DNA from 3 places in the Rossellomorea sp. FM04394 genome. Region 3 is predicted to be linked to each of the others. Evidence: predicted binding sites of a transcription regulator. Region 3 holds the regulator's gene; each other region holds the start of a gene.
The links. The regulator Rex, encoded in region 3, represses fermentation and respiration genes when NADH is low (regulators of the CRP and FNR family bind a similar motif). The targets are predictions, from matches to a motif close to TTGTGAAATATTTCACAA.
Positions count from the first base shown of each region.

Region 1: the regulator Rex is predicted to act here: its motif matches at 4,262-4,279, upstream of cydD (thiol reductant ABC exporter subunit CydD).
Region 2: the regulator Rex is predicted to act here: its motif matches at 3,291-3,308, upstream of ACCB35_RS08525 (cytochrome ubiquinol oxidase subunit I).

Region 1 is NZ_CP168654.1:1,307,403-1,317,916, reverse strand. It holds gene ACCB35_RS06625 (nitroreductase family protein) at 124-735, shown strand; gene cydC (thiol reductant ABC exporter subunit CydC) at 782-2,500, opposite strand; gene cydD (thiol reductant ABC exporter subunit CydD) at 2,501-4,231, opposite strand; gene ACCB35_RS06610 (hypothetical protein) at 4,424-4,612, shown strand; gene ACCB35_RS06605 (M20/M25/M40 family metallo-hydrolase) at 4,686-6,329, opposite strand; gene ACCB35_RS06600 (NCS2 family permease) at 6,573-7,874, shown strand; gene ACCB35_RS06595 (histidine phosphatase family protein) at 7,901-8,503, opposite strand; gene ACCB35_RS06590 (tetratricopeptide repeat protein) at 8,556-9,041, opposite strand; gene ACCB35_RS06585 (GNAT family N-acetyltransferase) at 9,057-9,593, opposite strand; gene ACCB35_RS06580 (L-lactate dehydrogenase) at 9,901-10,514, shown strand, end outside.
Region 2 is NZ_CP168654.1:1,691,855-1,702,368, reverse strand. It holds gene ACCB35_RS08535 (TrkA family potassium uptake protein) at 1-626, opposite strand, end outside; gene ACCB35_RS08530 (cytochrome d ubiquinol oxidase subunit II) at 752-1,765, opposite strand; gene ACCB35_RS08525 (cytochrome ubiquinol oxidase subunit I) at 1,836-3,173, opposite strand; gene ACCB35_RS08520 (nuclease-related domain-containing protein) at 3,396-4,364, opposite strand; gene ACCB35_RS08515 (ABC transporter ATP-binding protein) at 4,667-6,496, opposite strand; gene ACCB35_RS08510 (ABC transporter ATP-binding protein) at 6,501-8,255, opposite strand; gene ACCB35_RS08505 (TlpA family protein disulfide reductase) at 8,460-8,915, opposite strand; gene ACCB35_RS08500 (peroxiredoxin) at 9,050-9,592, opposite strand; gene ACCB35_RS08495 (mechanosensitive ion channel family protein) at 9,942-10,514, shown strand, end outside.
Region 3 is NZ_CP168654.1:261,549-272,062, reverse strand. It holds gene groL (chaperonin GroEL) at 1-1,318, opposite strand, end outside; gene groES (co-chaperone GroES) at 1,372-1,659, opposite strand; gene ACCB35_RS01525 (lysostaphin resistance A-like protein) at 1,973-2,716, shown strand; gene ACCB35_RS01520 (YdiK family protein) at 2,713-2,919, shown strand; gene tatC (twin-arginine translocase subunit TatC) at 2,935-3,708, opposite strand; gene ACCB35_RS01510 (twin-arginine translocase TatA/TatE family subunit) at 3,724-3,894, opposite strand; gene ACCB35_RS01505 (redox-sensing transcriptional repressor Rex) at 3,949-4,626, opposite strand; gene ACCB35_RS01500 (ABC-F family ATP-binding cassette domain-containing protein) at 4,817-6,760, shown strand; gene tsaD (tRNA (adenosine(37)-N6)-threonylcarbamoyltransferase complex transferase subunit TsaD) at 7,159-8,175, opposite strand; gene rimI (ribosomal protein S18-alanine N-acetyltransferase) at 8,172-8,609, opposite strand; gene tsaB (tRNA (adenosine(37)-N6)-threonylcarbamoyltransferase complex dimerization subunit type 1 TsaB) at 8,633-9,328, opposite strand; gene tsaE (tRNA (adenosine(37)-N6)-threonylcarbamoyltransferase complex ATPase subunit type 1 TsaE) at 9,325-9,780, opposite strand; tRNA gene ACCB35_RS01475 (tRNA-Asp) at 9,949-10,025, opposite strand; tRNA gene ACCB35_RS01470 (tRNA-Met) at 10,171-10,244, opposite strand; rRNA gene rrf (5S ribosomal RNA) at 10,330-10,446, opposite strand.

The DNA of each region.
Region 1 (10,514 bases), 1.0 Mb from region 3:
CCCTTGACGCAAAATAAAACGTCGGTTATATTGTTCATATTGCTTATACACTTACAAAAAGTAAGTAACGTACAAATATATACCATATTATAACACTTTTTTAAACATCAAGGAGGCTTTATCATGGATAATTTCTTTCAAGTAGTCGATGAACGACGCTCAACGAAAGTGTACGACCCTCAAGTGGAGATCCCCCGCGAAGAATTAGTCAGCCTGCTCGAAACAGCAGGGAAAGCTCCCTCTGCCTGGAATCTTCAACAGTGGAAATTCCTTGTATTCGATCATAAAGAAGTTCAAGAACGACTACTTCCGATTGCCTATCACCAGCAGCAAGTACATGATGCATCTGCCGTTGTGGCTATACTTGGTGACTTGGAAGCCAATAAGAACATCGATCCTGTTTTTGACCCGGCCATTGAAAAAGGGGAAATGACGGCTGAAATTAAAGAGGTTCTGAAGAAACAAATCAACGGGGCATACAGCCGTGACGAATACCCACGGGACGCAGCATTCAGTAATGCTTCCCTGGCTGCCATGCAATTCATGCTTGCTGCGAAGGCGAAGGGCTGGGATACTTGCCCGATTGGCGGCTTCAATCCGGCAGCTCTCGCAAGCGAATTCAATGTGTCGGAGCGTTATATCCCGATCATGCTGATTACGATTGGGAAACCGCTTCAAAAAGCACGTAAGTCAGATCGCTTAGATATCCGTAACTTAATTGATTGGGCAGAATAAGCCTATGAAAAAGCCGCGTCCCAGGGGATGCGGCTTTTTCTATCTTTTAAAAGAGCACACTCTTTTCAATCTGTTTCATTTCATAGAAGTATCCTTTTGCCTGCATTAGCTCTTCAAACCTTCCTGCCTCCACAACCTTTCCTTGATCCATGACGATGATTTGATCCATTTCCTCAAGACCTGTCAACCGGTGACTGATCAGGATCAGTGTATCACCTTGCGCTTCTGTATAAAGATGATTAAAAATCTCTCTCTCCATCAAAGCATCTACGGAAGATGTCGGTTCATCGAGCATCCATAAGGGTGATCCTTTCAATAGGGCCCTGGCAATCGCTAATCGCTGCTTTTCTCCACCAGAAAGATTCTCGCCTTTTTCTAATACGGTGTCCTCTAAAGAAAAGTGATCCAACTTCACTATTCCAAGTGCCGATTCCATTTCCCCGTCTGTCAGATCGTCACGCACCAGCATAAGATTATCCTTCATTGTGCCGTAGAAGAAATGATTTTCTTGAAGAACCACATTGGCATGCTCCCATAACGACTCTTTATCGATATCTTTAATTGAAGCACCATTCACGAAAATGGATCCCTGATCCGTTGAGTAAAAGTTTAATAACAATTGAAGCAATGTGGACTTCCCTGATCCCGAAGGTCCCACGATCGCCGTTTTCGAGCCTGCAGGCAGCTCAAGACTCACCTCTTCCAATGTCTTTCTCTCCTCTCCATCGAAGGAAAAGCTGACATCCTTCATGCTGAATGACGGAGCATCCCCATCAAGAGTCCCGCATAATGAAGGTCCGTCCCTCTCGATGCGTTCTTCGGAAATAACATAAGAGAGTCTGGCTGCCGCTCTTCGTGAATCTTCATAGTGTATAGGCATAATCGCCATTGGTGTGGCATTTTCGAATACGGTTAACGAGATCATGACAAGCATCGCAAGATATATTCCATCCATTTGACCGGCCCCGACTGAATAAGCTCCTAAAGCCAAAACGATCCATGAAATGAGCTGGGAAACCAGGATGTTCGTTGAATGACTATAGAGAGAATAGATGCTCTCCCGTTTTTGCTCGCTCACATATCCTGTTGCTGCTTGAACAAGACTTTTCTCTTTGTCCTCCAGTCTTTGATATATTTTCAAATCTCTGAATCCATAAAGAAATTCCGTTACCTCTGTGGATAAATCCCCTCGTCTTTCCCGTAAGGTCGTTTCTATTTTTCTCTGTTTAAAAGCGAAATAGGCCGGGACCATAAATCCCGTCAACAGAAGCCCCCCAATAAGGATCAATGCAACAGAAACAGAATAAAACATCGTAAACAAGATCGTACTTAAGAACACCATCACCAGGATAATCGGTGGATAGAAGACACGAAGAAAGAAATTCTGTAAGCTCTCTACGTCTCCTACGATTCTTGAAAGAAGATCTCCACTTCGATATCGCCCGAAAATCCCCGGCGCCAGCGGCTCGATTTTTTCATAGATGGAAACCCGCAAGTTCGAAAGAATCGTGAACGTAGCCCGATGGGAGAAATAACGTTCCGCATACCGGCTTAATGCCTTCGTGAAACCGAACAGCTTCAAGAGAGCAATCATTACCGTCAGAGCATAAAGAGGTACCTCCAAGGCCGCTTTAGAAATTAAATAGCCACTGGAAGCAAATAGTCCGACCGAGGTTAACCCGGCCAAAAAGCCAAAAAGAATAGAATACACAATATCCTTCTTTTCCTTCATCATCAGCCTTACGACAAACCCTAACTCTTTCATCTAACGTTTCACTCCTTGCTGTACAGTCACCATATCACGATAGTGAGAAGTAGACTTCATTAATTCCTCATGATTTCCTATGCCCGCTAATCTCCCATTTTCTAAAAACAAAATTTGATCCGCTTCACGAATTGTATGAAGACGGTGAGCTACTGTAATCACTGTTGAATTCTTTGATAATTCCTGTATGGATGATTGCAGTATCCTCTCCGTTTGAAGATCCAATCCCGTTGTCGGTTCGTCGAAGAGAATTAGAGCCGGCTTTTTGAGAAAAGCCCTGGCTATGGCCATACGCTGTTTTTCTCCACCAGAAAGCCCTCTTCCTGCTTCACCAATCGGGGTCTCATATCCTTTATCGAGACCTGCAATCATTTGTGAGATTCCTGCTTTTTCAGCAGCGTATTCGATCTCTTCCAGGGTGACACCCTTTCGTCCGCCAACGGCAATATTTTCGGCAATCGTGCCCGAGAATAAGTAAGGATTCTGTGAGATATAACTTAGTTGATCAAACCAGTCTCTCTCCCCATAATCACTTCTCGAAAGTCCATCAATCAAAATGTCTCCCTCAGAGGGGTTCAGAAGACCTGATAAAAGGTGAAGGAGCGTAGTTTTTCCTGCTCCACTTTGACCGACGATCGCCACTTGGCTGCAGGAAGGAAAAGCAGCCGTAATTCCTCGAAGATTAAATCCCTTATCCCCGTAGGAAAACCCTGCGTTACATAGGGTAATTGTTGGAGGAGTCCCACTCTTTTCAAACTTCTTCTCTCCCCATTTTACTGGTTGATCCTTCTCTTCAAGCTCTTCAAAGACCTTCTTACCGGCTCCCATGCTCCCGCGCCCGGTATGAAAGGCATGCCCCAGCTCTTTTAATGAAAGATAGAACTCTGGTGCAAGAACGAGAACAAAGAATGCTGTGAAGAATGAAATACTTTCGAAGACGACTAATCGAAGCCCCACTTCCAGGGCAATCAATCCAATGCTTAACATGGAGATAAACTCTAACATCAAGGAAGATAAGAAGGCAGTCTTTAACACTTCCATCGTGGCTTCACGAAAGTCAAGGCTGGCAGAACGTATCCCCTCTTTTTGTTGCTTCCCTCTCCCAAGTAGCTTCAAGGTAGTCAATCCTTGCAGGGTATCGAGAAATCGTCCCGAAAAAGCCGTCAGCCTATCCATTTGCTTCTCGGATTTATTCTTTGTCATGACTCCGATAATCGCCATAAACAAAGGAATGAACGGAGCTGTAATCACCATGATCAGACCCGTATACACATGCTCAGTAAAAATAGTCATTAAAAGAATCAACGGGACAATCGTCGTTTGAATTCTTTGAGGTACATACTGACTGTAATACCCGTCCAAACCATCGACTGCATCCATCATCGTACTGACCTTTTGTCCCGACTGACCTTGAATGGATGCTTGAAGTGGATTTTTTGCCCACTTAATTAATAGCCGTTTTCTCAAATCACTCTTTACCTTCGAAGCCATCTTGATTCCTGTTCGTCCGTTCACATAAGAAAGTGCTGCCCTTCCCACTAGAATAAGGAGCAAAGCACCAAGCATTGGGAGGATGTCTTGAAACAGAGCTCCCTCTATAAACATTTCATCTACAATGCTGACCAGCAAATAAGCTTGTCCAATCACGACTCCTCCCATCATAAGGGACGTTCCGTAAAGCGTCATCATGGATGATTTCTGCTGTTTAGCCATTTGATTAAGCTCTTTCATAACTTATCTCAACTCCAAAAGTTAAAAAGTTAGTGAAATATTTCACAAATTAATATCTCTATTATAGTAAACTTGGTCCCTTCTTGCATCTTTTAGGATTGACCTTTTTATGACAATTTAAGAATACAGGTAGATCTGAATGCGGCGTGAGGGGATATTTTAAAATAGAAGTCTGATCGATTCATAGGAAATATGGATACTTCATTTGAAATCAACTTTTTCAATGGATTTGTGGCGATCATGGTCCGGTACTTCATTGATGTCCTATCGAATCCAGCCGAAATCATCAATAATCCGGCCGGTTTTCTGGATAATCCGGCGGAAACCATCATTAATCCAGCCGTTCTCTTAATTAATTCAGCCAATCTACAAAAATTGTAAAATAGCCAATTAAAAAAGAGAGGCCGTTCGCTAAGCGAATGACCTCTCTTTTTGTTCTGTTTTTCCCGGCACATCATATCTTCAATAAATCCTTCGTCACCCGCTGGATGATTTCCGGCAGTACAGAGAATGTGTAAGGTTTATACACTCTCTCTGTCCACTGATGCCCATCCTTTCCATATACTCCTATATTAATAGAAGGGATGTTCAGCTTGCGGATCATTTCGATAGGGACAGGATACAAATGATCGATCAGTGGCAGGTTCTTTTTAAAGACCTCGATATCCTCGTCTTCTTCATGAAGAGAGAGAAAACTGCCATCTGCGAGATAAGGGAAAAACCGTTTGATGACGAATTCTTCACCGGTTTCATTTGCTATATCGTTTAAACATGTCCCCAATACTTCCCGTACCTTTTTGCCATACTCATTTTCTTCATTCACAAAGTTGTGAGGCAAAAATGGAGGTGCGAAAAAGATGATCACCCTGGGTGTTCGATCGGGATCCAGATGCTGCAAGGCCTCCACCATGGTATATGCAATTGTTCTTCTATCTTCTCCCTCCATATCATGAAAGATCTTTTTCATGACAGGATCCGGATCGATGCCTCTTTCCTTCAGCCAGAAGATATACTCCCGTAACGTCAACACTTCTACTTCCCAGGAAAACTCCCTTTCAGGGAAGCCATGATAGCTCCGATACTCTTCAAACTGTTTTTTACTCCGTTCTTCCAGTTCATTTACTGCCTTTAATGCTGCCTTCTTCATATCGTAGAGCACTTCCCGTGCGGTTCTCTCGTATACAAAATAGTTGAAGTATAGAGAGGCGCTAAGAGGGGTTTGGACATTATACGTATGCTTATCATCCTTGAAATACAAGCAAGATGGCGGAAGGGTGAATTCACCTGGTATATCCTCCAGATAATCTAAGTTCTGATTGATTTCTAGATTGATTTTGGAAGCGATCACAGTTGGATCGATGGATGTCAGCACATCCCCTACATGCGCCTCTCTTCCATATATATAAAAGCTTGGCAGAAGCTTTCCTGCAGCACCCGTGTAAATATATCGTTTACAGTCCCCGTCATAGATCGGAGAGATGAAATCCGTATTGATCGCTGCCAAATAATCAAAGCCCTCTTTCTTTAAACGATAGAGATCACTTAAAGCAGTAATCATTCCGGCATGTTCACTTTCTTCGTCACCATTAAATAGGAAGAGTAAATTCCCATCTGGGGTTGCTTGCTCCGTATGGTGTAAAAGGTTGGCAATGTGGACGGCAATCCCGCTCTGCATATCCAAAGCCCCTCTTCCAAATAGCCAATTTCCAGATAGTGCATCATCCCTTACCTTTTCCTCTCCTTCATAATCCATAAAGAATTTCTGAAGAAAGTCGGGATCATGAGCCATATCTTGAAGTGCCCCATAATCATCCGTCCCCACCGTATCATAGTGGGCATGGAATAATACAGTTTTCGAGGACGTTCCTTCCACAAGGGCAAACACGTTTTTCCTCCCTGTCGGATCGTTCGGGACTTCTTGAAGCCAGACTCGATCAGGATGCTCCTGAAAATAAGGAAATGAGGAAATCATTTCATATATATACTGGGCTTTTTCACGTTCGCCTGTTGTTCCGTTATAGCTTTTCAGAGCGACTAAGGATCGTGTGATCAGTTCAATCTGCTCAGAGATTGATTTGTTTTTCAATTGTGTATACACGTTAGTACCGCTCCTTTCCGTAAGAGATGTCACTTTTTCTTGGTAAATCGTTTATTGCCTGGGCATTATAGAGACTGATTCTTCTATAATTGATAACATCTTATCGAAAACAAAAGGGGTTTGGAAGGGGTTTCAATATAATTTCTTAAAAAAATTTCGGTTTTTCCTATTGAAATCCAACCTATTACCGAATATTATAGAAGTTGCGTGTTTTTAATGTTCGTTTTTATTGGAGGTATTACCATGTTTAAATTGAAGGAACACGGCACTGATCCTAAAACTGAAATACTGGCAGGCATTACAACATTTTTAACGATGGTTTACATCGTCGTTGTGAATCCCATTATTTTGGCTGATGCAGGTGTCCCATTTGACCAAGTCTTCTTAGCAACCATTATTTCAGCCGTAGCCGGAACGTTATGGATGGCCTTGTTCGCAAACTACCCGATCGCCATCGCACCAGGGATGGGATTGAATGCTTACTTTACGTACTCAGTAGTCGGTGCGAATGATGATATTTCTTATATCGTTGCGTTTTCTGCCGTTTTTGTAGCAGGGATCATCTTTATCATTCTCTCTTTAACACCGTTCAGAAAAAAATTAATCGAAGCCATTCCTCAAAATCTAAAGCACGGTATAACAGCAGGAATCGGTTTATTTATTGCTTTTATTGGATTACGATTGACCGGCCTTATCCAGGCTCACCCTACAAATCTGGTACAGCTTGGGGATCTGCATTCATCCTCGGCGATCTTAGCGTTAATCGGGTTGGCTGTAACACTCATCCTCATGGTGTTACGTGTCCATGGAGCTTTATTTATCGGAATGATTGTCACTGGACTCGTTGCATTCTTCACAGGGGAATTAGCATTTAAAGAAGGGTTTGTGGCTCTTCCCCATCTCCCGGAAGGACTGATCGTAGCAAATCCTCTTACAGCATTTGCAGACGTCTTTCAATACGGATTGTATGCCGTTGTGTTCTCATTCTTACTTGTAACCATCTTCGATACAACGGGAACGATGATCGGAGTGGCTCAACAAGCAGGTCTTATGAAGGGCAACACAATGCCAAGAGCACGTGAAGCACTACTCGCGGATTCCATTGCAACGACTGTCGGAGCGATGTTTGGTACAAGCCCTACGTCCGCTTATATTGAATCTTCAGCCGGTGTTTCGGCTGGAGGAAGGACAGGATTAACAACATTAACCGTTTCTGTGTTGTTCATCGCTGCTGCATTCTTCGGTCCTCTTGTCAGTGCCGTATCAGGAATTTCAGCCATTACTGCCCCTGCCCTTATCATCGTGGGAAGCTTAATGATGGGGAGCATTTCTCATATTAAATGGGATCAGTTAGATGAAGCCTTCCCTGCATTCTTAATCATTCTCAGCATGCCGTTAACATCAAGCATCGCAACTGGGATCGCACTGGGATTCATTTCTTATCCTTTATTAAAAGTAGTAAAAGGACAATGGAAGCAGGTACACCCACTCGTGTATATCTTTGCCGTCCTGTTCTTCTATCAGCTGGCATTCCTGCCTCATTAACCCGATATAGATACTCGAAAGACCGTTCATAATGAACGGTCTTTTTGCGCGGTCAATTCAGCTGATTGTGTCCATATTCTCTTCACGATCTTTACATTATCATCATCAAAAGTTAGACAATATATATCCAGCATTTCAAGCTTTCTCCAAAAGCTGATATCATATTGAGGATCAAAGTAACTCATGATCAGAACCATGATATTACCGTGTGTTCCAATCACAACGTTTTTCCCATTATATTCTTCAATGATCTTAAATATCCCTTGTACGCCTCTTTTTTGAGCGGTGAGATTCGACTCTCCACCTTCTAAGGAAAAAGCAGGATCCTCCCACAGCAATGAAATTGCCTCATCAAAGTTCTTCACGAGTTTACTTGATAGAGTCCGTTCCCTCACCTCTTCATAAATCTTGATCTCTTGACCTATGTGCCGGGCTATTCCTTCAACGGTTTCCACGGCTCTTTTGTACGGACTGGAACATACTGCATCAATCTTTTCCTTCTTTAATAGTTCCGTTACATGCTTAGCATCCACCTTTCCCCTCTCAGATAGGGGCCTGGTTAATTCGTCGGGGGTGTATTCCGAGTGAGCATGCCTCACCAGATACAGTTGTGTTATTGCCAATTTCATTCACTCCTCCTTCTTGCCACAAAAAAAAGAGCTGTCATGCAAACAGCTACCCTTATTTCCACACCACGTCCAATTGGCCGGCATAAAATGTTATCGCCTTTTTATAAGGTTCAATGGTGGGATCTTGTGATGATTCTCCAATGCAGTTGAGCAGCAGCTCCATTGCTTGACTGTGTTTGTTCAAATTGTAGAGGGTCATGGCATAAAAGACCGTCATCGCTTTATTTTCAGGGAATCGTCGGATTCCTTTCTCGAACACGGATTTACTTTTTTCATACTCGCCCAATGTCCGATATGTACTACCCAATCCAAGATAGGCGCCTTGTAAATCTTTATCATCCAGTCCCATTTGAATCGAATTCTCGTAATAAGGAACGGCTTTGCTTTCGAGTCCCATTTTGTCATGGGTCCATGCACATTGGTAATGCAGAAAACCATTATCTGGGTCTCCCTGAATCAATCGCTTCCACCTTTCAATGGAAGCTGCGCATTCTCCCGACTCTCTCAATGCAATGGCTTCTTCTATTTTTCTATTCATCTTAAAGTCTCCCATTTATTCGGGAATGAACTCCATCAGCCAGGAATCATGATGTTCCCCTTCATGAAGCTCATGCTCCCGCAGTATTCTCGCTTTACAGTATCCACATTTCTCATAGCATCGGATTGCCCTGGTGTTCCAGGTCATAGGATCCACCACAAGGCGGTGGACCCCCTCTTTCTTGAGCAAGTACTCTACTACAGTTCGAATGAGTTGCGTCCCTATTCCCCGGTTCCAATATGTCGCTTCTCCGATGAATTGATCCGTACCGTAGATCACTTCATCTAAATTCGAGTAACCATACCGGATCATTGTTTCTTCATCGAGCTGGTAATACTGGAGATACCCGATTTCATTCCCCTTAAACTCAACCAGACAACCTGAGACGTCCCTTTCTTCAAGGAATTTCTCCTCCACCAGCTGAAGGGTGAAGGGGCGGTCCCTCCCTTCATAAAACTCCAGTACTTCGGGATCCTGCAACCACCTTGCCAACGTGTATTTATCCCCCTCCACTAAAGGACGGATAAATAAGTCCCCACTCCTGACATTCATACACACACCTCCCATAACTCTCATCTTCCTCTATACATTCATCACACATCAGAAAAAACCCTTTTTTCTTTGAGGGACAAGTCACCTGGGTAAGTCTTTGTATTTGACAATATTGTGAATTAATTCACAATTAAGTATGTTATGCTATATTTCAGAGTAGAATATCAATGTGTTTCATGTTATGATTTGGTTGTGAATTACTTCACAATGTACTGACCAAATATCTTTCAACTCTCATTTCATTCTTTAAAAACTTAACATTGCTATGAATCATACTAACAAAAAACTGATGAATAGGTGATGACGTATGACAATCAAATGCACAAACAAAGTAGCTTTAATCGGTACAGGATTTGTAGGTTCAAGTTATGCCTTTGCTCTCCTAAATCAAGGAATCGCACATGAACTTGTAATGATTGATTTGAATAAGGAGAAAGCTGACGGAGACGCACGTGATTTAAACCATGGTCTTGCTTTCGCTTCCCCTATGAAAATATCTGCAGGAGATTACAGTGATTGTAAGGATGCTGACCTGGTCGTGATTACTGCAGGAGCGAATCAGCAGCCTGGCGAAACCCGTCTGGACCTGGTGGAAAAGAACGTGAAAATCTTCAAAAATATTGTAGACTCTGTCATGGATAGTGGATTCAACGGCATTTTCCTTGTGGCGACGAATCCAGTCGACATCTTAACGTATGCAACGTGGAAATTTTCCGGCCTGCCGAAAGAAAGAGTCATCGGATCAGGAACGATTCTCGACACAGCCAGACTTCGTTACTTAGTAGGAGAGCACTTTGATATTGATACACGGAATATTCACGCCTATATTATGGGAGAGCACGGCGACACGGAATTTCCCGTTTGGAGCCACACAACTGTAGGAGCAAGTCATCTAAGTGAGTTAATTGACCTCCACAGGGA
Region 2 (10,514 bases), 1.4 Mb from region 3:
TCCGTATCCGCCCCGATTACGATCAGGATATCTCCTTCACGAATCTGTTCATCGGCTTGGGGCGACACAATAATATCCTTTTGCCTTTTAATCGCCACAATATTGATTCCGAATTGAGCACGGATATCCAGATCGATCAACGAGTTCCCGCTCAGGTTTTCATTCGCCACAATCTCCACGATGGAGTGCTCATCCGATAGCTCTAAGTAATCCAGTACATTATTCGAAACGATATTATGAGCAATCCTTCTTCCCATGTCGCGCTCTGGATGAACGACTTGGTTCGCACCTATTTTCCGTAATACTTTTTCATGATAATCATTTTGAGCCTTGACTGTAATGTTCTTCACCCCGATTTCTTTCATCATCAAGGTAGTTAAGATACTGGATTGGATATCGTCCCCAATAGCCACAATGACGTGATCAAAATTTCTGATTCCCAGGCTCTTTAAAACGGATTCATCCGTTGAATCTGCCACTACCGCATGAGAGGCAATAGAAGAGAATTCATTTACTTTATCTTCATCCTGATCAATCGCCATAACTTCCATGCCTTGATCGGATAATGAACGTACAATACTGCCTCCAAATCGCCCTAATCCAACAACCACAAACTCTTTTTTCACCCTACATCCCCCCGCACTCTATATATTCTATATTTTAGCACAAAAAAAAGGAGAAAATGAAATTTCTCCCTGTCGTTCCCTGTATTAAATTTAGAGGAGCATTTTAACAACACCCTCTTCCATCATCACTTCTTACCTTTAACATAATCTGCATCAAATAAAAACAGTCTCATTAACAAGTAAAGAGATGGAATCAATAATAGCAACCCTGCTATGAAGACGATTACCAGTGCCATTCCCATTGTTGGATTCGTTACACTCGTTTCAATCGTAATGAACGGTTTTAGAATATAAGGTAAATGCGATGCACCGTAGCCAAAGAAGGCAAAGAAGAATTGCAGCATAACCAAAATAAAGGCAGTTCCAAAATTCTTACGCAGATAGATTAAGAGTGATGCACCGAAGAAGCATAGGAGTGATAACCCAAACATCCACCAAATATCAATGGCCTTTGTAAAATGCTCTGCATTATGCTCTCTTAAAGACACAAACACTAATAAGCTTGCTAGAATGGTCGGTGGACTCCAAAACAGAGAAAACTTTCTTAATTCCTCCCTGGAATCCATATCCCCTGCACGATTTGCATAATAGGTTAGAAAAGTCGCACTAATAAATAACACCGACACAATGGAGAGGGCCACCACACTCCATGAATAAGGACTGGTAAAAAGCTCCCCGGCCAGGAAGATGACCTTATCTCCCTTTTCTTCCAGAAACCCGCCTTCTGAGATCGTTAATGCCGTCGATAGAGAAGCAGGAATTAATAACCCGGTTGCTCCGTATAAAAACAGATACACGATATTATCCTTTGAGCCGTAATTTCCAAATGCATAGAAGCTTCCCCTTATGGCAAGCAAGATGATGGCGATACTTCCCGGAAGTAATAATGCCGTTCCATAATAATAGGCTGCGTCGGGAAAAAAACCGACAAGACCCACAAAGAAGAAGACAAAAAAGACGTTTGTTACTTCCCATACCGGAGAAAGATATCTGCTGATCAACACGTTTAATGTATGCTCCTTGCCTTTCATTCTTCCATAAAAGGCGAAGAAGCCAGCCCCGAAATCAATCGATGCCACAATAAGGTACCCGTAAAGGAATATCCACAATACGGTAATCCCTACTACTTCCAAACTCATGCCCATTCCTCCCTTAAAGCTTGAAGCCCCTTCTCCTCGACTACTAAAGAAGGAGCCCTTTTATTTCTCATTAACTCGCTTTCTTAGGAAAACGTTGTTCTAATTCCGCCTCTGCAGGCTTATTTTTAAACATTTTGATTAATACAACCACACATAGCACGCCCAGGAGGATATAGAGACCAACAAACAATGCAAACGTCAAGCCTACTCCATCGGCTTTCGTTGCAGCATCTGCCACTTTCATATACCCTCTCATGATCCACGGCTGTCGCCCCACCTCGGCATAAATCCAACCAAATTCAATCGCCAGCATCGCAAGTGGTCCACTCGCTACAATACCCCATAAAAGAGGCTTGTTCCATTCATTTCGCTTCTTCCACTTCCAGAATAAAATAAATGCAGCTGAAATAAAGATACTGTAAAATCCAATTGATACCATCAGGTCGAACATATAGTGAATCCATAAAGGCGGCCGTTCATCTTCAGGAAATTCATTCAGACCAATAACCTCTGTTTCAAAAGAACTCCCTGCCAGAAAACTTAAGAATCCGGGTAAGCGTATCTCATTATGGACCTCATTATTTTCATCCAGTGTTCCAAATACGATCAGATCCGCATTCTCTTCCGTTTCAAAGTGCCATTCTGCTGCGGCGAGCTTCTCAGGCTGATACTCTGCCAGGAATTTGGCTGATAAGTCCCCTGCCAAAGCAGTGGCAAAAGCGAAAATCAGTGCAGAAACCATCGTTAAACGCAGGGCTTTCTTATGATACTCCCCGCCTTTCTTACGAAGAATCGCAAATGCCGTAATCGCCGCCAACACTAAAGCAGATGTTAAATAGGCAGTCGTCAATACGTGAAACACTTTTGTAGGAGTTGCCGGATTCAACATCGCAGCAATCGGATCGATATTAATTGCTTTCCCATTTTCCAATTCAAACCCTTGAGGAGTGTTCATAAACGCATTTACCGTCGTAATGAACAACGCAGAAGCTGAAGAACCAATCATAACGGGAATCGTCAGCAGCCAGTGAATCCACTTATTCTTAAATCGGTCCCAAGTATAAAGATAGATTCCTAAAAAGATAGCCTCAAAGAAAAACGCAAAAGTTTCCATAAACAAGGGCAGGGCAATCAACTGTCCGGCCACCTGCATAAACGAAGGCCATAATAAGGACAGCTGCAACCCTATGGCTGTACCGGTTACAACCCCCACCGCAACTGTAATGGTAAATCCCCTTGCCCATCTTCTAGCAAGCAATAGATAATGGGGATCATTCCGTTTGATCCCCATAAACTCTGCAATGGCAATCATGATCGGCACCCCTACCCCAATCGTCGCAAATATAATATGGAATGCAAGGGTTGTCGACGTGAGCATTCTACTCAAAATCACACTATCCAAAACCATTCACTACTCCCCCTACCGAATTACTTTTTTTCGTAAACAGCTCTTTCCTCCTGTTTATCACTTATGGTCCATTATAAAACCTGAAAATGAGTTTGTGATGTGTTGAACATGAATATTTTGTGACGTTTTTCACAAACATTGGTTCTACCTTTATATTAGGGGTTTTTAGGGTGGTTGGCAATGATGTTGCTTGGGGATGATGGGGCTTAATTTTACTAGAGATTACTGATGACTGAGGTTTTTTGGGAGATAGTAGATTCTACCTTTTCCTTTACCTTTTGAAGAAAGGTCCATGTTATTTAGGAGATGATAGGCCACTCTGGAGGATTCAACACCTAAGAACTCTCTTGCTTGTTTGTTGGTGATATTTGGGTTTACAAGTAATAAGTAATCATAAATAGTCTGTTGGTGAGCATTCCGGTCAAATTCTCCACAATCAGGACAGTACCAAGACCTCATGTTACGTACCATATTGAATCTCTCGCATCGGGTACACATAACACCGCGTATGATCCCTTCATGCTGTTGGTTAAATTTAGAATATGGAGCATTCTCCTTCATTAGGGAATTGGCAATTTTATTAATTTCTTTCATTTCAAGAATTGAATTCGAATTAGAGCAGCTTTGTTGAATGGTAAGAAATTTCGCAACGAGATTCTCTATTCTGATAGCCCTACCTAAAGTATTTTTACTCTGACTAGAGGTAGATATCAATGAAGAAGAGTTTGTGAATACAACTAAAAATTCAATTGGGATAATAGGGAGTTTTTTCTTTTGGAGCCATTGTGTGAGGTGTATCTTATATCTATTCGCTTGAGAGAGGGGATTGGGAAAGCCTGTTACTTCTCCATTAAGAGTACGGGAAAATTGTTCAAATTGAGTTCCGAATTCCATTGATCCCGCTATATTTTTTATTTCTAAAATCAATATAAAATTTCTAGTGAGAATTAGAGTATCAATTTGGAAGAAACTCTCCCCCATTGGTATGCGTAGATCGTTAAGGACGAGCATGTGTTCATTATCGATTGTACTCACTTGCCGGTCTACTTTACACTCTCCATGGTAACCTGCCCAAGCTTTAAGCAAGTTTTCTTCAATCTTGGATCTGAGGCTGGATTCCCGGGGTAGCCTCCTTAACAAGGCTTCAAAATAGAGGATAATTAGGGGGATTTCTCTTACTTTAATGATCAAATTATCATTCCTTTCGAATTTGGTAATAATAGTATTCTACTTTCAAATAAGAATTCCCTTTATTATTGGAAAAATTTCAGTAATGATTTTTTTATCGACCGTAATAGAAATTTATCAACTGTTATTTTGTTTTATCAACCAAAATTTAAATTTATCAACCGTTTTTTCATTATATCAACCTTATTTTCACAATACCAACCGTTCTGCAAATTCCGACAAGTTCCGCAACCCCACCGTACAACTCCCCCTCCCATAACTACAACGAAAAAAACCCCACACACCTGTGCGGGGCTCCTCTCAACTTACATCGCATCCAACATCCTGAACTGCGATTTAACCAGCTCATAATAATCACCCTGCTGCTCCATCAGCTCATCGTGGTTACCGGATTCTTTGATTCTTCCATTTTCCAGAACAAAGATATTGTCCGATTCACGGATCGTGGATAGGCGGTGGGCGATGATGATCGCGGTCCGGCCGTTCAGTAGTTTTTTCAGTGCGTTTTGGATTTTGACTTCTGTTTCTGTATCGATGGATGCTGTCGCTTCATCCAATATGATGATTCTCGGGTTTGCCAAGAGTGCTCGGGCGAATGACAGTAATTGTCTTTCACCGACTGATAATACGTTCCCCCGTTCTTCAACTTCGGTCTCGTATCCATTAGAAAGCTTCTCGATGAATTCATTAGCTCCGATTGCTTCGGCTGCTTTCTTAACCTCTTCGTCCGTAGCATCTGGACGTCCAAATCGGATGTTATCCATGATCGTTCCGGAGAAGATGAAGGTATCCTGAAGTACGATGCTGATTTGGCTTCTTAAGCTTGAAACGGATGCATCCCTCAGGTTCACCCCATCAATCTTCACTTCACCTTTCGTCGGGTCGTAAAAACGGCTGATCAGGTTGGCGATCGTGGTTTTTCCTGAACCGGTATGACCGACTAATGCGACGGTTTGGCCGGCTTTCATTTCAAGGTTAATGTTTTGCAATGCTTTTCGTTTGTCATCGTAGGAGAATTCAACATTCTCAAACTGAATTCTTCCTTTGATGTCAGTCAGGTTCACTGCATTCGTTTTTTCATTTACAATCGGTTGTTCATCGAGGAATTCGAAGATACGCTCTGATGAAGCCATACCGATCAGTAGTTGATTATATACTTGACCGAGCCTTGAAATGGGCTCCCAGAACATCCCCAGGTAGAAGGCGAATGAAACGAATTCTCCGAGTTCCAATGAGCCGCCTTGGATAAGATGGGCACCGTACCATATGAGGACCGCTGTACCGATGGCGTTTGTCAATTCTACCAGCGGGCGGAACATGGCATTTTTCTTTGTGGCTGTTCTCCAGCTATCGAAGTTTTCGGTGTTTACCCCATCGAAGAAGGCCATGTTTTCTTTTTCTTGAGTGAATGATTGAGTAACACGGATCCCCTGAATGCTTTCATTAAGATGGGAATTTAGCTTCGATTGTTTGAGTCGTACCATCTGCCAGGATCTGCGGATGTTTTTCCGTAAGCTGGTTGAGATAAAAAACATGATTGGCAGAATGACCATGACGGCCAGTGTTAACTCAGGACTTAACGTAAATAGGATGACGATGATTCCAATAAGTAGAATGATATCCATCAAGAGATTTATAACTCCGTTTGTAAAGAGTTCCTGCAGGGAGTTAATGTCATTCATGATCCGGACCAGGATGGAACCGGCTGACCTCTGATCAAAGAAGCGATGGGATAACCATTGAACATGGCTGAAAAGATGCTTTCTGAGATCGTAAATGACCCCTTGCCCCAGCTGATTCATCCATCTGATTCTGAGCACGTTTGCAACGTAGTTCAATACATAGAGTCCCGCGATAATTCCAACTAGTGTAAAGAGTAAATTGGAATCCTTCTGCCTGATTGCTTTGTCTAATGTGTATACCCCGATCAGAATAGGTACGATCAATCGTACTGCTGTTGTGATCAGAACGGTGATGATGGATAAGGGCAGAAGTTTTTTAGAATAGGGTTTTAAATACGTTAGTAACCGGTAGAGTTGTTCCCAGTTAAACGGCTTATCAATCACTTGATCTGTAGAGTAATGGAATCTGCTTAGTACGCTTTTGTTCACTTTGTTTTTCTGACTCAAATCCACTCACCTACCCTTCCTGAGTTTGTAATATTTTTTTCTGGTCCTTGTATTGGATGTCATAGATCCGTTGATACGGCCCATTATTCTTCAGTAGGAATTCATGAACTCCCCTTTCGACGACTTTCCCGTTTTCCAGTACGAGGATTTCGTCTGCATGCTTAAGAGACGAAATTCGGTGTGCAATGATAAAGGTCGTTCGATCCGACATCACTTCTTTCAGCGCTTTTTGAATTCTGAATTCGGTTTCCATGTCTACGGCGCTTGTAGCGTCATCAAGGATCAGGATCGATGGATCTGTACAGATCGCACGGGCTATGGCAATTCGCTGCTTTTGGCCACCGGAAAGACCTAAACCTCTTTCTCCGAGTCTTGTGTCGTAGCCATCAGGCAGTTCTGAAATGAAATCATGAGCTTGTGCCCGTTTGGCTGCTTCCATGATTTCATCCATGGTTGCTTCAGGTCGCCCGTACGAAATATTGGCTTTGATGGTCGAGGAAAATAAGAAAGACTCCTGAAGGACGAATCCAATATTTTTACGCAGGGACTTTAAAGAGTAGTCTTTCAGGTCCCGGCCATCAATGAGAATTTCTCCTTCTTCGGGTTCATAGAAACGTGTAATGAGTTGTGTGATACTTGTTTTACCCGAGCCGGTCCCTCCGATCAGACCGATGACTTTTCCGGGTTCTGCTTTGAAGGAAATATCCTCCAGTGCAGCTTCATCATGAACGGTGTAATTCAGGGACACATGCTTGAACTCCACTTCACCCTTCATTCGATCAACGTGAAGAACATCTTGATGATCTTTTATTTCTTCATCCACTTCAAGTATCTCGAGTAAACGTTCCCCTGATGCTTTCGATTGGGAAAACAAGTTAATCGTAAATCCAAGATTCATGATCGGCCAGATAATGTACCACACTAAACTGTAGAACGCGACAAGCTCTCCTGGTTGAAGGTTGCCGTTCATCACCAGATAACCACCATATGCGAGGAGTGTCACCACGCTTACATTTCCCAAGAACTCCATTAATGGAAAGTACTTTGCCCAGATGTCCGAGGTGAAAAGGTACTTATCTTTATAATCACCGTTTGATCGGTTGAATTTGTTGATTTGATGATCTTCCCGCGATAAGGATTTTACTGTATTGATTCCTGAAATATTTTCTTGTACATTGGTGTTCAGCTTTCCGAATGATTTTCTGATGCCCCTGAAAGCCGGGTGAACCGCTTTATCAAATTTGTATACGGCAATCGCCAGAAATGGTAAGGAAACGAGGGTGACAAATGTCAGTTGAGGTGAGTAGTAGAACATAACCCCAAAGCTTACCGTTACCAAAAGGAAAAAGCGAAGCAATTCGGAAAAACCAAATGATAAGAAGAAACGGAATGCTTCTACATCTGCCGTCAGCCGGGACATGAGATCCCCTGTTTTGGCATTATCGTAGTAACTGAATGGAAGGAACTGAAGCTTTTCATACAGTTCGTTTCTCAGTCTGTAAACGGAAGTAATACCGAATAGATCTCCATTATATTGTTGAATAAAGGTAGCAACACCCTTCACTATCATGATGCCGATAAACCCGAATGCCAGGTAAGGAATCCACTGGTAGTTCCCTTGCAGAATCACATCATCGATCGTGATTTGCAGGATCATTGGATAGACAACAGTAATGCCGGTAACAAAGATCAAAAAGATCATTGAAATGATAAAATGCCTTTTATAAGGCCAATAAAAGGCTTTCAATTTTTTAAATGTATCCATATTTTCTCTCCCTTCAGTGTTCCAGAAAAAAACGACGTACTAATAAATATATCGGCTTTCGAAATATTTATCTACCCTTTTTTAGAATTTTTTACTTTTTTGTGAATTATCCTTCTAATCGTATTATTCTTATTTATTGTAAAAATGAATCCACAAAAAAAGATCGGTCTTTTGACCGATCTCTTCTCCATAATACGTTTGAACTCATTCGCTTTTTTCCATTTCATCCAACACACGATTGACGCGCTTTTCAAGCATTTTCATCCCGCTTCCTCCTGCTTGGAAGTGGCGAAGATTCCCATCTTTATCAAATACATAGTAAGCTGGCACGTATTGATTTTCAAATGCATCTGTTAACTTATGCTCACTGTCTACGAAGATTGGCTGAGTGATATCGTGCTCAGCCGCTACCTTTTTGATTTCTTCCATGTTAAGGTCTTCTTCAGAACGTGGCATATGAACAGCCATCACGTTCAGTTTATCACTGTATTTGTCTCGGAATTCATTTACTTGAGGCATGGCCTCTTTGCATAGGTGACAAGAGATGGACCAGAAGTGGATAAGCGTCGGCTTTTCTCCCACCAGATCCCCCTTTGTTACTTCTCCATTCAACCATTCTGTGGCGCCTGTTAGATCAGGCATTGGTTCACGAAGTTTCATTAATAGAGCCTCCTTCAATCCGTCTTAAGTATTATTTCTATTGTCAACAGGATGAATTTGTCCTACTCCTGTAATTAATGGAATGTGATAAGAAAAAGGCCTAACAATCGGTTAGGCCTTTATTCATTTAGAAATTATAAAGTTTTCTGACCTGGCTTCCAGTTTGCCGGGCAAAGTCCGCCAGTTTGAAGTGCTTGAAGTACACGTAGGGTTTCTTCAACGTCACGGCCGATATTGTTGTGGAATACTACTTGATATTGCAGTTCCCCTTCAGGGTTGATGATGTATAGTCCGCGAAGAGCAATACCTTCATCTTCGATTAGAACTCCGTATTCGCTGGATACACTGTGGTTAGTATCTGCAGCTAATGGGTATCTTAGCTCACCAAGACCATTTTCTTTACGGTCTGTGTTGATCCAAGCTAAGTGTGTATGAATGGTGTCTGTAGAGACACCGATAACTTCTGCATCTAAATCTTCGAACTCATCGTAGCGGTCTGACATTGCTGTAATTTCAGTTGGACAAACGAAAGTGAAGTCCATTGGGTAGAAGAACAATACTGTCCACTTATCGTTTTTCATATTTTCTTCCAGTGACACCTTACCGAATTCTTTGTTTGGCAATACAGCGTCCATTTCAAAACGTGGAGCTTGTTTACCTACCATGCGTTCTGCCATGAGTGAATCCCTCCAATGAGTTTTTAATGAAATATTTTATCTGAGAAAGGAAGGCTTGTCCTTTCTGAATCACAATTTTCATTATATAGGATTAATTTTTTTTAGTCAATCTCAAATTATAATCAATTTAATGTTAAAATGATTATAATTTATTGACAATATCCCTTACTTGGTTTTCCCCATTATATAGAAGTTTACTCACTTTTCTGCCTGATTAAACATCTACATAAAGTTTACCATTTCTCAACTGGGGAATAAAACAATATGCTTTTTGATATACTCTTTGACATGTCCTATGGTGAATTGTGTATACTAGAATGGTCATTATTTAATGGAAGGATGTTTTGGATTGAATTACATACTTGGTCTTAATGCATTAAGTGACCGACTTGCCAATTTTAATTGGGGCGGTTTATTGGTGACGATCGGAATTGGCGCTTTACAGATTGTAGCGATTTGGATCGCTTTCATTATCGTGAAAGGTGCGGCTAACAAAGTGGTTGAGAGAGTCTTTGATAAGTACCGCAAGAGAAATGATGTTTCTGAAGGCCGCGCCCAAACACTACAAAGTCTTTCAAAAAATATTATCGGATACATTCTGATTTTTGTTTTCTTTGTTACGATTTTACAAATCTTTGGGATCCAGGTGACGGCTATTCTTGCCGGGGCAGGAATTGTTGGTCTTGCAGTTGGCTTTGGGGCACAAGGATTAGTAAGTGATGTAGTGACTGGATTCTTTATTCTATTGGAAAAGCAAGTGGATGTAGGGGATTACGTGTCCACTGGAAATTTCTCAGGGATTGTAGAAGAGGTTGGTTTAAGAACGACTCATATACGTGGGTTTGATGGCACTCTGCATTATGTGCCAAATAGAGAAATTACGAGTGTCAGCAATCATTCCCGTGGAAATATGAGGGCACTT
Region 3 (10,514 bases):
CGATGTTAATACCAGTTGCTACATCTGCATCCGCTTCGATTGATGCTACTTTGTTGTATACGTTCACAAGGGCAGTACCACCACCGGATACGATACCTTCTTCTACTGCTGCACGAGTAGAGTTCAATGCGTCTTCGATACGAAGTTTACGCTCTTTAAGCTCAGTTTCAGTTGCAGCTCCGACTTTCACGACTGCTACTCCACCTGCAAGCTTAGCAAGGCGCTCTTGTAATTTTTCTTTATCAAATTCAGAAGTGGACTCTTCTAATTGAGCACGGATTTGATTTACGCGAGCTGCGATTTTTTCCGGATCTCCAGAACCTTCAACGACAGTAGTGTTTTCTTTCGTTACCACTACTTTCGCAGCGCGGCCAAGTTGAGTGATGTTCGCAGATTTAAGATCTAATCCAAGATCCTCTGTGATCACTTCTCCACCAGTAAGTACTGCTAAGTCTTCTAGCATTGCTTTACGACGGTCACCGAAGCCAGGAGCTTTGACAGCAACAGCGTTGAATGTTCCGCGAAGTTTGTTCACAACAAGTGTTGCGAGAGCTTCACCTTCAACATCTTCAGCTACCATTAATAGTGGCTTACCTTGTTGTACGACTTGCTCAAGAACAGGAAGTACTTCTTGGATGTTGCCGATTTTCTTGTCAGTGATTAAGATATATGGATTTTCAAGAACAGCTTCCATTTTATCAGAATCAGTGACCATGTATGGAGATGCATATCCACGGTCGAACTGCATACCTTCCACTACGTCAAGTTCAGTAGTGAAACCTTTAGATTCTTCGATTGTGATGACACCGTCGTTCCCCACGCGCTCCATTGCTTCTGCAATCAGTTGACCCACTTCTTCGTCAGCCGCTGAGATTGCCGCAACTTGAGCGATTGAATCTTTACCTTCGATCGGCTTAGAGATCACTTTTAATTCTTCGATAGCAGCTTGAACCGCTTTTTCGATACCTTTACGAACGCCAACAGGGTTAGCACCGGCTGTTACGTTTTTAAGACCTTCGCGGATCATCGCTTGAGCAAGGACCGTTGCAGTCGTTGTACCATCACCTGCGATTTCATTTGTTTTGCTTGCTACTTCAGCAACCAGTTTTGCACCCATGTTTTCGAATGCATCTTCTAATTCAATTTCTTTTGCAATCGTTACACCATCATTTGTAATAAGTGGTGAACCGAACTTCTTCTCAAGTACCACGTTACGTCCTTTTGGTCCAAGAGTTACTTTTACTGCATTTGCTAATTGATCTACACCGCGAAGCATGGAACGGCGTGCTTCTTCGCTGAATTTAATATCTTTAGCCATTGATAAAGTCCTCCTCTTATTTAAATAGAATATTGTTTATATACGAAGTTTGATTATTCGCCAACTACAGCCAGAATATCGCTATCACGAAGGATCAAGTATTCTGTGCCTTGGTATTTCACTTCTGTACCAGCGTATTTAGAGAAAATGATTCGATCGCCGACAGCTACCTCAAGAGCAACGCGCTCACCGTTGTCAAGAATGCGACCAGTACCTACAGCCATCACTTTACCTTCTTGTGGCTTTTCCTTTGCGGAATCCGGTAGCACAATACCGCTTGCTGTTTTTTCTTCTGACTCAACTAGCTCGATAACGACGCGATCACCTAGTGGTTTTAACAAGTGAAACAACCTCCTTGAAATTATGTAAATGATATTTATTAGCACTCGCTTGTTGTGAGTGCTAACACAACTATTATATTAATTAATTCGTTTTCATTTTGCAAGAGTCCTGCTTAAAATTTTTTTCGTCATATTTCTCTTTTTTTCACACCCTCCTATACTATGCCTCCCCATACGTCTTTATTCTTAAATCGATTGAAGAGCAAACCCCTTAAATTTGAACACTTTCTCTTTTCTTAGTAGAATTGTACAGGAGTATGTTCAGGACGAATTATTAGTCCTTCATCTAACAGGTATTAAAGGAGATCAAACGTTGAAAAAACATTTCGGATTTATCTTAATTGCCTATATCGTAATGCAGCTTTCCAGTGTTGTCGGGATACCCCTTTTATTTAAGATTGGTGCTGATGTCCTTGCGATTCCAGAGCAGACATTACGAAATGTCGTTCCGGGATACTGGCTTGTGATCAGCTTTACATTAACTCTCCTCGTCGTCTGGGGCATTCTGAGAAAGAGCGAGACAAGCACCAATCTTGAACGTTCCGCACCAATGAATGCAGGAAGTTCAATTGTGTGGGCTATAGTGGGGATATTTATGGCGTTCATCGCTCAATCCATCGCAATACAAATTGAGTATGCGTTAGGGATCGAGATGGGATCTGAAAATACGCAAATGATTATCGGGATTATCGAAAAGGTACCGCTATCGATGATGGTCGCTGCGATCATTGGCCCTATATTAGAAGAGATTGTTTTCAGAAAGATTATCTTCGGTGTACTTTACGAGAAGATGAATTTCTTCTTCGCCGCGTTAATCAGTTCTGTTATCTTTGCCCTTGCTCATTTTGAGCCTGAGCATGTGATCTTGTACTCTGCAATGGGCTTTACGTTTGCGTTTCTATACGTCAAAACGAAGCGGATTCTGGTTCCAATATTTGCCCACGTTGCCATGAATACAACGGTCGTTCTAATGCAATCTATTTATAAGGATGAAATTGAAAAAATGATCAACGAAGCTGAACAAATACAAGGATTTATTGGAGGATTATTTCTATGAGGAGATCACCACTATTTTCAGGCGTGATCTATCTCCTTCTCGGTGTGCTCTTCACATACTTTGCTGTGCAAAATGTACAGGATGATGGTTGGGGATTTTTCACTTATATGCTCGTCTTTCTGGCAACCCTTGATTTTGGATCCGGGTTGCGGATGGTGATGCTGCATTTCAAGATCAAAAAGAAAATAGAGAATAAAAAATAAGGATTGATCATTTGATCAATCCTTATTTATATCCTCAAATTGTTCCATTTCAAGCTTTTGTTCTGCTTCTAAAACCTTCTTAAATCCGATCTTAGAGATCCAAATACTGATTTCATAAAGAAGAAGCAAAGGAACGGTTACCATTAAATGCGAGACGATGTCCGGCGGTGTAATAAAAGCCGCGACGACTAACAATATGAAGTACGCCACTTTTCTCATTTGTACCAGGAGCATCGGGGTAATAATCCCCAGGCGTGTCAGAAACAGCATTATAACCGGCAGTTGAAATAGAAAGCCGAATGGGATGGTTATTTGAAACAGGAAATGAAAGTATTCATTAATTCCAATTACTTGCTCGATATTCAGATTGGTGGATAAACCCATCATGAATTTCACGACATATGGAAACAAAATAAAATATGAAAATGACAATCCACCTAAGAAGAGAAGGACAGAAATCGGTATGTAACTGAGCGTTACCTTTCTCTCTTTCTCATATAAGCCTGGACTTACGAACGACCATACTTGATATAGAATGATGGGTGATGTCATGATGATCGCAATAAACATGATCATCTCCATATAGATTTTGAGAGGATCTGTGATCCTGAAAGCGTTCATGGTTAATTCTTTCGCTTCATCTGCGTGCTGCAAATATCGAATCAACGGCTCCGCAAGAAAAAAACTGACGATTACCGCTAACAAGAAGAAAACGACTACAAACATGAGTCGTTTTTGCAATTCTCCTATATGTTCATAGACTGTCATGTCTCTTTGACTTTGACTCATGGCGTTCATCCTACCCTACTTAGCTTTTTTACTAGTATCGTCCTCATCATCTGCTAAGCCCTTTGTTGCATTTTTAAATTCACGTAATGTATTACCAGCTGCTTTCCCTAACTCAGGCAATTTCTTTGGTCCGAAAATCAGTAAAGCAACAACCGTTATCAGTACAATACTACCTGCACCTAACATAATGAGACACCTCCTCTTTTACCATTCTATCATAACGTATATACGAATCATTTTCTATTCGGATATGATTCCATCTTGTGACATTTCCGTGTCATCCTCTGAATAATGCTTTAAGAAATATACCAGCGATTGAAGCTCAACTGCTAAATCAATATGATGCACGCGAATATGGTCCGGAACCGTCAATCTCGCAGGAGTGAAATTCAGGATCCCCTTAATATTAGAAGAAACCAATCGGTCTGTGATATTTTGAGCAGAAGATGCCGGAACCGTTAGAATGGCCACTTCAATATCATGCCCCTCAAGACGCTCTTCTAAATCATCTAAATGAAAAACGGGTACATCGCTGATTTGCGTCCCAACCTTCTTTTCATCCACTTCAAAAGCCATTTCAATCTTAGTATTATTATTTTTTATGAAATTATAATGAAGAAAAGCTGTACCGAGATTCCCTACTCCTATCAGTACAACCTTCGTAATGGCATCTTGATCTAATGTCTTACGAAAAAAGGATAAAAGGTAATTTACATTGTATCCATAACCCTTTTTCCCCAAAGCACCAAAATAAGAAAAATCTCTGCGTATCGTAGCAGAATCAACCTTCACCGCTTCACTCAATTCTTTCGATGAAACTCTCTGCTTTCCCGATGAGTACAGATTCTTAATAAAGCGATAATATAGCGGAAGGCGCTTAGCCGTTGCCTGTGGAATTTTCGTTGTATCCTGGTTCATATTGTATTCCCCCACATCTATTCAAAAACCTCTGATACCGCTTCCAAAATAGAAAGCATACAGAATTTAAAACTCTACTTCCCATCATACACTATATTTTATCCTAAGTGTACGAAGATTAATAGTCGATTTATTGCCGTTCCCCTCCATAATACGGTACACTAGCACTATGAAATAGAGGTGAAACGTCATGATTCTACTACAAGTGAATCAACTTACGAAAAACTTTGGTGCCGATAATATCCTATCAAATATTAAGCTTGAGATACAGACAAGAGATCGGGTGGCTCTCGTTGGACGCAACGGAGCAGGAAAATCGACTCTTCTAAAAATAATTGCAGGTCATCTCTCCTATGACTCCGGAGATATCACGAAACCAAAAGGGGTTTCCATTGGATACCTCGCGCAAAACACAGGCTTGGAATCAGAGCTTTCGATTTGGTCAGAAATGCTGACCGTATTCGAAGAATTACAAACTCAGGAAAAACAATTAAGACAACTTGAGAAACAAATGGCCGATCCTTCTGTTTATGAACAAGAAGATTTATATCAACGGGTATTAAAGGAATATGATGAGCTTCAAGTACGCTTCAAAGATTCCGGCGGCTATCAATATGAAGCCGATATTCGTTCTGTCCTTCATGGATTGAATTTTGCCGACTTTGATTATGAAACGAAGATCTCTACTTTAAGCGGTGGTCAGAAAACCCGTCTGGCACTTGGTAAGCTTCTATTGACCAAGCCGGACATCCTTATTCTTGATGAGCCTACCAACCACCTTGATATTGAGACTTTATCGTGGCTTGAGACGTACCTTCAAAGCTATGAAGGTGCTGTCCTGATCGTTTCCCATGATCGTTACTTCTTGGATAGCGTCGTCAATCAAGTGTATGAAATTTCACGAAATCGAAGCAAAAAATACTTGGGTAACTACAGTAAATACCTTGAACAGAAAGCAGAAGACTACGAGAAGGATCTCAAGATGTTCGAGCGCCAGCAACAGGAAGTCGCCAAACTCGAAGACTTTATCCAACGAAATATCGCCCGTGCTTCTACTACCAAAATGGCCCAAAGCCGCAGAAAAAAACTGGAACGAATGGATATAATGGATAAACCGCTGGGAGATGAGAAATCTGCCAACTTCGCTTTTCAAATTGATCGTCCAAGCGGGAATGATGTTCTTCACGTCCAAGATCTGACCATCGGATATGGTAAAGCCGAACAGATTTCATCTCACATCGATTTCTCTATAAAAAAGGGAGACAGCATCGCTCTTGTTGGTCCTAACGGTATCGGTAAGTCTACCCTATTGAAAACATTAGTGAATAAACTCCATCCTCTTGAAGGTGGGTTTAAATTTGGTTCAAATGTTTCGATTAGTTATTACGATCAAGAACAAGCTGAACTCTCTTCCAATAAGACCGTTTTAAATGAGCTGTGGGACGAGTACCCGATGAAAATGGAAAAAGAAATCAGAACCGTACTCGGAAACTTTTTATTCTCAGGGGAAGATGTCTTAAAGCCTGTTTCCACACTTAGCGGTGGAGAGAAAGCTCGACTCGCTCTCTCCAAACTTATGATGGAAAAAGGGAATGTCCTCATCCTGGACGAACCGACAAACCATCTTGACTTGGACAGTAAAGAAGTATTGGAGAATGCCTTGATTGACTATCCAGGAACGATCCTTTTTGTGTCTCATGACCGTTATTTCATCAATCGCATCGCTACAAAGGTTGTTGAACTTTCCAGGAAGGGATCAACAGAATATCTTGGCGATTATGATTATTATATAGAAAAATTGCAACAGCAGGAAGAACTGGCAGCACTCGAGCAGATGGAGCAAGGGCAACCTGTTTCACAAGGTACCATTCAAAAGCAATCTCATAAAATCGATAAAGAAGCAAAAAAACTTGAGCGTCAACGAAGAAGAAGAGTCGACGAAATTGAAAACCAAATGGAAATCCTGGAAGAAAATATTCAAGAAAAAGAAGACCTCCTTTGCGACCCGGAGATCTTTCAAGATCATGAAAAAGTCCAAGATATCAATGAAGCACTGACAAAAGAAAAAGAAGAGCTTGAATCTCTATTGGAAGAATGGACAGAACTAGAAGAACTTCTTCAAGGAGAACAATAATCCACAGGGTTGGGGATAAGTATTCAAACATCTTGCTCCCCGCCCTTTTCTTATTCCACATCATTATCCACAATCAAAATCCTAAACAACCGTTATTCACACAACTTTTCCACATTATCCACATTCAAAACCTGAATTATCCACAGTCGATTGTATGGAATAGGCTATTTTTCCCATCCCTTTTTCACATAATGTACACAACTTATACAAAGTTATTAACAACTTATCCACAAACTGTTGATAAAACGTATGTTCGTTCCTTTTTCTTTTCTTGCTACCTTTTTTGCTATAAGTTAACCACAAGATATTCACATGTTCCTCCGTCTATTAACAACTTGTAAATAACAGTTCTACAAAGAGAAAAAGCTTAAACGAAGTTAACGTTTAAGCTTTCACTATTAAAAATTCTCTATATCAAGCCCGGGATGTGCATTCATATCCATGCCGCCTCTTTTTCCTTGTTCGAATAAAACCGTTCCTGCCGCTGCAATCATAGCGGCATTATCTGTACAAAGGGATAACGGCGGGATGACCAGCTCAGCTTCTATTTCTTCAAACGCATCATTAAGAGCTCCCCGTAACCCTTTATTAGCTGCAACCCCGCCAGCCAATAACACCTGCTCGACTTTATATTCCTCCACAGCCTTAACCGTCTTCGTTACCAACACATCAATCACACTAGCCTGAAAACTGGCTGCCAGGTCTTGTGGATGAATGGTTACCCCTTTTTGCTTGGCGTTGTGCAGTGTGTTAATAACAGCCGATTTCAATCCACTAAAACTGAAATCAAATGAACCTTCCTCAAGCCATGCCCGCGGCAAATCAAGGGTAGGTTCTCCTTCTTGAGCCAGCCGATCGATATGGGGGCCACCTGGATAAGGAAGACTCAATGTTCGCGCTACCTTATCATAGGCCTCCCCGGCAGCGTCATCCCGTGTTTCTCCAATTACCTGAAACGAACCATGCTCTTTCATTAACACAAGCTCCGTATGTCCCCCGGATACAACCAAAGAAAGAAGAGGAAACTTCATCTCTTTCACTAGACGATTCGCATAGATATGCCCCGCAATATGATGGACACCCACTAACGGTTTATTGTGAGCAAAAGCAAGTGCCTTTGCTGCGTTTACCCCAATCAGAAGTGCTCCTACTAAACCAGGACCCTCCGTCACGGCCACACAATCAATCTCCTCCATCGTCATCCCGGCTTGTTGAAGCGCTTCCTCTAACACATATGTGACCTGCTCCACGTGATGACGAGAAGCAATTTCAGGTACCACTCCACCGAATCGCTTATGACTTTCAATCTGAGAGGAAACAATATTCGTCACAATCTCAGTTCCATTTTTAATAATCGCGACAGCCGTTTCATCACAGCTCGTCTCAATTCCCAGTACAAACGTATCTTTATTCATAAATTCACCCACATTACTAAAGCATCTTCTTGATTATCCGAATAATACCGCTTCCGAATTCCACCATCTTGGAACCCAAGCTTTCTGTATAAATGCTGTGCAGCTACATTGGATACTCTGACTTCAAGGGTCATCACACGAGCTCCAAACTGGGTGGCAATGCCCATGATCTTACGCATAAGACCTTCACCCAGTCCCTGTCCCCGGTATTCGGGGAGCACGGCTACATTGGTGATATGAGCCTCATCCACCACAAGCCACACTCCACAATATCCCGCAACATGGTCGCCATCCTCGACAACAAGATAGGTAGATAGATGGTTATGTTCAATCTCATTCAAGAAAGCGTCTCGACTCCAAGGAATGCTAAAAGATTTCATTTCAATGTCCATTACAGCATCTAAATCATCAACCGTCATAAATCGTATGTCCATTTTCTAACGATCCTCTATCTCTATTAAGAATTTTTTTGAGATTCCAGCCATTTCACTTCTGCTTCAGCCATTCGTATATAATTAGGGAGTACCTCATGGGCTGAAGTTTCAGGTAAACCGGCCCCTATGAAAGCGAGCTCAGAGGGACGTGGATTATGACTGATAAATGGAGCAATCTTCGCTTGATCTCCTACTATCTCTTTAATGGTGCTTTCATGAATCGTTACATCATTACCTACGAATAAGATATCTTTATTTAAATCTTTTAACGTAGTGGCCCATTTATCAAGCATTATATTACAATCTTTTTCAACACACGTAAGTTGATCGTCCTTGAATTCATACAGTCCTGTGTATACCTGACCTCTTCTTGCATCAAATAAAGGTACAATATAACCGGGAAAATATCGTCCAGACGAAGCCAGTGTGGCAAGACTTGATACGGGTATAAGAGGAATATTCAATGACCATGCCAGCGTCTTTGCTAACGTAACTCCAATGCGGACACCTGTATAAGAACCGGGTCCATTTGCTACGACAATCTTCGTTAAGTCCTTAGCCTCTATCCCACAATCCTCCATCAATTGTTCAATAGCAGGCATCGCCCTTACAGAATGATTTTTTTTTATATAGGTAATATACTCTCCAATCACCTTATCCTCTTCACTCAGGGCAACACCTAAAGGATAATTAGAGGTATCGATGGATAATATCGTCATAAAACAACCTCCTTACACAACTCTCTATATCTTTCTCCATTAGGTTTCAACACGATTCTTCTTTCAGAATCACCTTCCCTGAAAATTGATAAACCCAATAGTGCTTTCGGGAGTTGATCTTGAATCAAGTGAGCCCACTCAACGACGGTCACACCTTCCCCCTCAAAATATTCATCGAATCCCAAGTCTTCAAAGGAATCATCCAGCCGATAAACATCCATATGATAGAGAGGCAAACGCCCCCGATATTCTTTTATGATTGTGAAGGTTGGACTGTTTACGGTCTTCGAAATACCAAGGCCTTTCGCCAATCCCTTAGTAAACGTCGTTTTTCCCGCTCCAAGATCACCTTCTAATGTTAACACATCCCCAGGCTGCAGGTATGTTGCCAACTTCTCGGCAAACGCTCCAGTCTCCTCTGGACTAGTGGTTATTAACTCATACTGATTCATGTTATCTCCTCGATTGTAAATGAAGTATAAAAAACCCTTAGGATCGTCTGTTACCCTAAGGGAGAATGTATATATGTAGTTTACCCTTTTTGGGGTATATGAGTAAAGTTAATGATATAATAGGCAATAAAAAAAACGAAACAAAGGTTTCGTTTGAATAAACAAATCTGGCGGTCCGGACGGGACTCGAACCCGCGACCTCCTGCGTGACAGGCAGGCATTCTAACCAACTGAACTACCGGACCAAAGTTTTTTGCGTAAGCAAAATAACTTTCATTATTTGCGTAAGCAAAATAGGTTTCAATATCTCGCAATAGCGAAAATAACTATCCATGCGTGATTTATAAAGTATTATTGATAACCCTTTATAAAACCAAGTCAAAAATGGTATTGCGGGGACAGGATTTGAACCTGCGACCTTCGGGTTATGAGCCCGACGAGCTACCGAACTGCTCCACCCCGCGACGATAGAAATGGTACTTAAGGTGATACTTTCTATATTACTATATGCAGCTTCACAAATAAAGTGATTGTGCAAAAAAATATTTCGCCTGGCGACGTCCTACTCTCACAGGGGGAGATCCCCCAACTACCATCGGCGCTGAAGAGCTTAACTTCCGTGTTCGGCATGGGAACGGGTGTGACCTCTTCGCCATTGTCACCAGACGAATATTCAATTGAAGGGTTGTTCCTTCAAAACTAGATAAAGAATTGATGTCAAGAAAGCCGAATAT